2 regions of the Listeria sp. Marseille-Q6474 genome follow, and region 2 is predicted to be linked to the other one. Evidence: a T-box and tRNA genes for the amino acid it is inferred to sense, from the RefSeq annotation. Region 2 holds a T-box; the other holds one or more tRNA genes.
What was found. A T-box is a leader RNA that pairs with one kind of tRNA and senses whether it is charged. The one in region 2 lies ahead of OC533_RS00710 (valine--tRNA ligase), so its partner is inferred to be a tRNA-Val.
Positions count from the first base shown of each region.

Region 1: it has a tRNA-Val gene. The T-box ahead of OC533_RS00710 (valine--tRNA ligase) is inferred to sense a tRNA for this amino acid. The anticodon was not compared.

Region 1 covers NZ_CAMPPS010000001.1:1,696,488-1,700,798, reverse strand. The annotation lists gene OC533_RS08485 (sugar phosphorylase) at 1-575, opposite strand, end outside; gene OC533_RS08480 (LacI family DNA-binding transcriptional regulator) at 798-1,823, shown strand; tRNA gene OC533_RS08475 (tRNA-Val) at 1,845-1,917, shown strand; gene OC533_RS08470 (hypothetical protein) at 1,963-3,957, opposite strand; gene OC533_RS08465 (GNAT family N-acetyltransferase) at 4,138-4,311, opposite strand, start outside.
Region 2 covers NZ_CAMPPS010000001.1:143,886-148,196, reverse strand. The annotation lists gene OC533_RS00710 (valine--tRNA ligase) at 1-2,544, opposite strand, end outside; T-box leader at 2,592-2,818, opposite strand; gene hemL (glutamate-1-semialdehyde 2,1-aminomutase) at 2,866-4,155, opposite strand; gene hemB (porphobilinogen synthase) at 4,168-4,311, opposite strand, start outside.

The sequences.
Region 1 (4,311 bases), 1.6 Mb from region 2:
CTAAACGTCGTCCAAATATAACCCTCTTTACCAGAAGCAAATTGAAACGGCGTGAGCACTGGTGTTGCACGTGGTCTTGTAACCGAACTAAGGTCAGTATCAGGATCCATTTCCACAAAAAAGTTTTGAAATTCCTTATCACCCGCTAAATATCGCTTAAACCACTCACTTTTCGCCGACATATGATTACAAACAAAATCAAACATCAATCGCGCCGACTTTTCCATTTCCTTAATATCTTCCCAATCACCAAGCTCCGGATTAACCGCTTTGTAATCAATAACCGAAAACCCATCATCCGAGGAATAAGGATAGAAAGGTAGGAAATGTACTACCTCAAAAGTCGATTTTAAATAACGATCATACATTTTCTTAAAGGTTGGTAAAGTTTTTTTGGATTCCTCTTTAAATTGGTCTCCATATGTAATTAAAACAATATCTTTCTCGTCCCATTTGTCTTTTCGTACTAACTTTCTTTGTTTCGTTTGGTTTACCCGGGCTTCAATTCTCGTTGCTAAACTCTCAACTACATCTTCAGAATATAACCGCGAAAGTCGTTTTCTTAAATTCGTCATCATTTACCTCCTAACCGGGAGCGCTCCCACAAAAAGAATTATAGTATGGAAAGCGCTTTCTGTCAAACACATTTTAAAAGGAATTTCCTAACATGTTGACAGTATTGAGTTTTTATCCCTATATAACATCTAGTTGGACATTTAGGGTAAAATTGAGTAATATAAACATGGATGATAATGACCGGAACCGATACCGGAAACAATAGAGAAAGGAAGATTACCTTGGCAGCTACCATTTATGACATAGCAAAACACGCGGGAGTTTCAAAATCAACGGTATCCAGAGTACTAAACAATCAAGCTAATATTTCCAAAGAATCAAGACAAAAAGTATTAGAAGCGATTGATGAACTCAACTACCAGCCCAGCAAACTAGCTCGCGCACTTACTTCTTCAGGCTTTGATGCTATCATGGTTATCTCAAATCGCTCCACAACCACAACAACAGGAAATCCATTTTTTTCCGAAATAATTCAATCCATTTCCACTCAAGCTGAGTTGGAAAATTTCGACCTTATTCTTCAGACCGCCAAAAACAGCGAAGACGAACTCAAAAAATGCCTCTCAAAAATCCAAGAAAAAATGATTAAAGGTATAATTATGCTAAGTTCCCCGGCTGATGAAGATTTTTTCCATCAATTAGACCCGTATAATATCCCCATTGTCGTTACCGGAAAAGTAGAAGGACATTACAAAAATATTTATTCCGTTGACACAGACAATTTTGGTGATAGTTATGCTCTAACTAAACATTTAATCAAGCAAGGTCATAAGAAAATTGCTTGTATCCACGCGCCACTTGATTATCATGTTTCGATTGATCGCCTTGCTGGTTTTCGAAGCTGCCTATTTGACCACCAATTAGACCTTCGCAATGACTGGATTATTGATAGCGGTTATAGCATTGAAGACAGTTACAAAGCCGCATTACGCCTAATGGAAAGCACCGATAAACCAACCGCAGTTTTCGCAACCGACGATTTAAAAGTACTTAGTATTTATAAAATGGCAGCCGATAAAAATTTACAAATACCTGCAGATTTTTCTGTCATCGGCTATAATGATAAAGTAGCATCATCTTTCTTGTCACCGCCACTTACTTCTATTGATATACCAATTAATAAACTAGGAAAAAAAGCGACTAACTTATTATTTCGCTTAATCCACCAAGATAAAAACGTACCAAAAACAACCATCATTAAAACCGAAATGATTGAACGTGAATCCATTCAGAAAATAAACGATTAAGCTTATTTTCTGAGTTTACTTGGTCCTGTAGCTCAGTTGGGAGAGTATCACCTTGACATGGTGGGGGTCGCTGGTTCGAGACCAGTCGGGACCATTTATAAAAAAGCACCCCTTATAGAAAGGGATGCTTTTTTTACGTTTATTTAAATAGCTTACCTAATTTCTTAAACAGACCATCTTCAATGATATCAATACCAATTCCCCAGTTACTATCTAGAACTTTTTTATTAGCTTTAATATATTCTTCTAAATCTTTCCCAGAAATAGTAAGGTTGTGATATGGACGATACTCTAAATAACACGAAGCACCGTTTTTGTGAATTTTCTTCGTCACACGATGATTTAAATACTTAGACTTGATGTCACATTCTTGACGTGTATAGGAATCCGTCTGATCTATCGAGTGGTCAGTCGTTAAATGAATCTCCATTTTGATGATATTTCGATCAACCCAATACGGGAAATCTTTATGGAAATGTTTTTCCGCGCCATCATCAATAAAATTACCCCAACTCCAAAAATGTAAAAAGCGTTTTTTGTTTTCTACAATATATGGGTCAGTTATTGTTGCTTTATAAACTAGCGAAATCTCATTCATTTCCTTATTATCTTCCACAATTTGAATGGACGTGTTATTAAAGTGCTTATCAATCTCATTTTCTTCATATTTTTTATATAAAGTCATATTGCTATAAATCGCGAAGTTATAGCGATTAACAATATCTTTATTTGATTCATTTTTAAACATTTCACGTGATCCGTTTGCCATTCCACCGCGTAATTTTCTTTCAAAAACAACCTCGGCTTCATTTCCTTTAACATCACATCGGAAAATTTCTTCAACAGAAGGCGTTCTATCTTGAAAAGGCTCTTGTTTTTGTAATTCGGTTCCTGGTTTAATTTCCAAATAATACATGAAACTATTTCTTTGGCGGTTAGCTAAAAAGCCTTGGTCACTACTCATTGTGGCATCAATAAAATAAACTTGATTATCATCTGTTACTTTTAAAATCGCATGGTTAAAATTAAATGGTGACGGCGTATAAACCGGTAAAAAGACATCACTGCCATAATTAACCAAAATCAGCTCTGAATCGACTTCTAAATAATCTAAAATAACTTTTAAAAGAACCGTTTTCGCCTTGCAATCACCTTGTTTCGTCTGATAAGTTACTTCTGCCGCTTGAGGCTCATGTCCATCCATTTCCGTTTCATTATACAAATAGTATATTTCTTTTTGAACAAAATCAATCGCATGCCTAATTTTATGTTTTAAAGAAGGTAATGCATCTAATTCGGAAACCAAATCACCAGCAAAACTGGCTAAATCCACTTGATAGAATTTCTGATAAACGTCACTGATTGCTTTGGTAATTTCTGGATAAGTCTTTTCAGTAACAAAATCAATAAATGGCGTAAGTTCAAACTCTTTTGGATCATTTCCAATATAGTCTTCTTTTTCGATTGTATAAGATTGGCTATTTTCAATAATAACTTTTTCTTTATCTAAAATTGCCCCTGCTTCATCGCGGAAATAATGGAAATTCGTTTCTAAATTCTGTCCTGTCTCGTTCTTCAATTCAAAACGATACTTTCCGTAAGCCCAGTATGAATTTGGAGCCGAATAAATCCAGCGGAAAAATTGGTTACGAATGCTGCTTTCTTCATATTTACGTTCAATAGTTGTTTCAATTAAGAAAATATCATTTAAATGTAAATCACGAATTAGAACCGTTACTTTTTTCTCATCATTAAAACTAGCTTGATTTTCATCACGAACATAATCCAAGACTTTCACATTAATATCATTTATTTTATCAATAACTTTACCGTCGCGAATGACGGACAGAGTGTGTATATATAACACTTCATCTTCTGCCAAAATAAAATTGGTTTTTGCAGCGGAGTTGAGCATATTAGGATCATTCAAAGTATAAGCCATAGAAGTATAACTTTCCCGTGAATTCGTTTTAGCCGTTTCTACAATATCGCACCAAAAACAATAATCCCGTTCTTGGGCAATTTGAGCATTATAAAAATCTGTATCTTGGGTATCTAACCAAGAAGAAATGTTTTCTTGCTTTGTTTCAGGAGAGCTTAATTCAGGTTTTATAAAATAATATTCTTTTGTCATTGGATAATCTCCTTGAGTTTGTATTTTTTATAGCTCCTTTTATTTTAGCAATAACTAAATATAATAAACAAGAAATAATCTTATATGATTACTATCTTTCCATTTTTTAGTAAAAAATTCGACACATTTATCATTCTTATGTACAAAAAAAGAGCTCTATACAGCGCTCTTTAAATGTAGCTATTTACCTGTATCTAACCAAGAAAATAACTTCAAACTTTGATATTCCGTGCCAATTTTTTCATAATCTCTAAGTAATCCTTCTTCTAAAAAACCAAGCTTCTCTAGCAAAGTAATTGACGCCTCATTTCTCGGGTCTACTTTTGCTTCAATCCTGTGTAATTTAAAGGATTC
Region 2 (4,311 bases):
ACTAATGAAACGTTCGTTATTTAGTTTACCTTGAACTCTAGCTACTTCTTTATTCCATTTTTCCAGTTCTTTTTCAAGGCGAGCGATTTCTACGTCTAAATCAATTAATGCCTCTAATGGAATAAATATCTCAGCGCCAGAAACAACAGCTGTCATTGCAGTCTTAGAAGGCTCAATGTCAAATGCTATAGTAACTTTTTCCGGATTACAAAAACGTTCTATATAAGAGATGTTTTGTTCTAAAATTTCTTTATAAGTTTCATCTTTTGGTTTTATTTCGAGCACGATTGGTTTGCTAAGAGGCGTATTCACTTCTGCACGGATATTTCGTACAGCTCGAATTACTTCAACTAATGTCCGCATTGCAGTTGATGCTTTTGAGTCCATTTGTTGCTCATTAACGTCAGGCCAGTTGGAAATGGTGATAGATTCACCTTCATGAGGCAAGTTTTGCCAAATTTCTTCTGTTACAAATGGCATGAAAGGATGTAGCAAGCGCATTGTAGTATTTAAAGTATATGCAAGTACTGATCTTGTAGTTTGTTTAGCAACTTCATCTTCTCCGTATAATGGAATTTTAGCAATTTCAATATACCAATCACAAAAATCATCCCAAATAAAGTTATACAAAGTTCGGCCAACTTCACCAAATTCATATTTTTCACCTAGAGAAGTAACTGCTTGAATGGTTTCATTTAGTCTTGTTAAGATCCACTTATCACTAACTTCAGTCACATTAGATAGGTCGATTTCATCATATTTCATACCATCAAGATTCATTAATACAAATCGTGATGCATTCCAAATTTTATTAATGAAATTCCAAGTAGACTCTACTTTTTCAAAACTAAATTTCAAGTCTTGACCAGGTGAGGAACCAGTTGCAAGTGTGTAGCGTAATGAATCGGCTCCATACTTGTCAATAACTTCAATTGGATCTACTCCGTTACCAAGTGATTTAGACATTTTGCGCCCTTCTGAATCACGTACCAAACCATGAATTAAAGTATCTTTAAAAGGTCTTTCTCCTGTAAATTCAACAGATTGGAAAATCATTCTTGATACCCAGAAAAAGATGATATCGTAACCAGTTACTAATGTATTAGTTGGGAAGAAATGTTTGTAATCAGGATTTTCAGTGTCAGGCCAACCCATAGTAGAAAATGGCCATAAAGCAGAACTAAACCAAGTATCAAGAACATCTTCATCTTGCTCCCATTGATCTAGGTTTTCAGGCTCAATCTCACCAACGTAGATTTCGCCAGTTTCTTTGTGATACCAAGCAGGGATTCTATGCCCCCACCATAATTGGCGAGAAATACACCAATCGTGAATATTATCCATCCAAGTTTCATATGTTTTTTCAAATCTAGCAGGTACAAAATTTACTTTGTCTTCTGTTTTTTGAAGTGCTAATGCTTCAGCTGCAAGAGGTTCCATTTTAACGAACCACTGCAATGAAAGATACGGTTCTACTACAGCGCCTGTTCTTTCAGAATGTCCTACTGAATGAAGATGAGGTTCTTGTTTTATAAATAAGCCTAAATCTTTAAAGTCTTGAATAATAGCTTTTCTTGCAACAAAACGATCTAAACCATCATATTTACCAGCATTATCATTCATTGTTCCATCTTCGTGCATTACAATTATTCTTGGTAAATCATGACGATTGCCTACTTCAAAGTCGTTTGGATCATGCGCTGGAGTGATTTTCACTGCTCCTGAACCAAATTCTCTTTCTACGTATTCATCAGCAACGATGGGAATTTCTCTGTTCAAAATAGGCAACATAATCGTTTTACCAATTAAGTGTTGGTATCTTTCATCTTTTGGATGTACAGCAACTGCAGTATCTCCAGGAATTGTTTCTGGTCTGGTTGTTGCAACTTCTAAATATCCTGATCCATCAGTAAGTGGATATTTTAGATGATAAAAACTTCCTTCTATATCTTTATGAATAACTTCAATATCTGATAATGCTGTTTTTGCTTCTGGATCCCAGTTTATAATGTACTGTCCACGATAAATAAGCCCTTTATTGTATAGCGTAACAAATACTTTTTTTACTGCATCAGATAAGCCGGCATCTAAAGTAAAACGTTCTCTGGAATAATCTAAACCTAGACCTAATTTTTCCCACTGTTCTCGGATAAAATCAGCATATTCTTCTTTCCATTCCCATGTTTTATCAACGAATTTTTCTCGACCTAAATCATAACGAGAAATATTTTCTTCTTTTAATTTAGCTTCTACTTTTGCTTGTGTAGCTATACCGGCATGGTCCATCCCTGGTAAATAAAGTGTATCAAAGCCTTGCATTCTTTTCATACGAGTAATTATATCTTGTAATGTTGTATCCCAAGCATGCCCCAGATGAAGTTTTCCGGTTACATTTGGTGGCGGGATTACAATGCTATAAGGCTTTTTATCAGTATTACCTTCTGCTTTAAAAAACTCTTTTTCTAACCACCATTTATATTTCCCGGCCTCTACATTACTAGGTTCGTATTTGGTAGGCATATTTATTTCGTTTTGTTCTGTCATAACGATTCCTCCTTTTTAAGCAAAATAAAAAACTCTTCTCATCCTAATAAAAGGACGAAAAGAGTATTATTCGCGGTACCACCTTTTTACCTACAATAAGAAATATAGGCACTTCATTGTTTTAACGATAGACGAGATCTACCGGTTATTCCCTACTATTATTTCAGGAAAACTGCTCCAAGGCTACCTTCAGACATTATTTTTGAAAGCTTGCACCGACCGCTTTCTCTCTTAGAAAAATAAATGACCTACTCTTCCTCTTCATCGCATTTAGTTCTATATACTAAAAATAATTTTAACAAATGTTTGTAGATTCGTCAATTAGCCGCGAAGCATTTTACAGGTAATGTCAAAAGCTTCTAAAGTCGCATCAATTTCTTTTTCAGTATGCATTGTAGAAATAAAAACGCCTTCAAACTGAGATGGTGGTAGAAAAATACCTTGCGCTAACATTTCTCGGTAGTAGTTTCTGAAAAATTCTAAATCACTTGTTTTAGCAGTATCAAAGTTAGTGACTTTTTGATCAGTGAAGAAAAAGCCGAACATCGAGCCTGCCTTGTTTATTGATAGTGGTACTTCGTGTCTATTTGAAATTTCGGTCAAGCCTTCTTCCATGCGCTTAATCAAGGAACGGAATACATCATAATGTTGTGGTGTTAATTGTCGAACCGTTTCAAATCCAGCATTCATTGCTAACGGATTACCTGATAAAGTACCAGCTTGGTAGATAGAACCGGCTGGAGCAATTTGTTCCATGATTTCTTTTTTACCACCATAAGCACCAACTGGTAATCCACCGCCGATTACTTTTCCTAAACAAGTAATGTCTGGGGTTACAACATAGTATCCTTGGGCAGAATAATAGTCTACACGGAAGCCTGTCATAACTTCATCAAAGATCAGTAGCGCACCGTATTCAGTTGTTAGTTCTCGTAATCCTTCTAAGAAACCATCAATTGGAGGGACAACACCCATGTTTCCTGCGACTGGCTCCACGATAACAGCTGCTATTTCTTCACCAAATTTTTCAAAAGCTAGTTTGGCGCCTTCTACGTCATTGTATGGAACAGTAATTGTATCAGCAGCAAGACCTTTTGTAACTCCAGGCGAGTCAGGTAATCCTAATGTTGCAACCCCTGAACCAGCTTTGATTAATAAAGAATCTCCGTGACCATGGTAACTTCCTTCAAATTTCAAGATTTTTTCTCTTTTCGTGTATCCACGAGCTAAACGAATAGCGCTCATTGTTGCTTCTGTTCCCGAAGAAACCATACGCACTATTTCGATAGATGGAACGCGCTCAATTACGAGTTTTGCTAGTTCTGTCTCAATTTCTGTAGGTGTACCAAAGCTAGTTCCTTTCATAGCTGCGTTTGTTATCGCATTAACAACAGAAGGATCCGCATGCCCTAAAATAAGTGGTCCCCATGATAAAACGTAATCAATATATTCATTTCCATCGACGTCAGTAATATAGGCGCCTTTCCCGTGGTCCATAAAAACTGGTGAAGCATCGACTGAGTTAAAGGCGCGTACTGGGCTGTTTACGCCACCAGGTAAAACTTTTTTTGCTTCTTTAAATGCTTTTTCAGATTTTATATAGTTTTGCAAAATTCCCGCCTCCTATTTGTTTAAGTATGTTGCTACATCTTTTGCAAAGTAAGTAATAATTAATGTCGCTCCAGCTCGTTTCATACTAGTCAGCATTTCTAAAACAATTCGCTCTTCATCAATCCAACCATTTTGAGCTGCTGCTTTTACCATTGC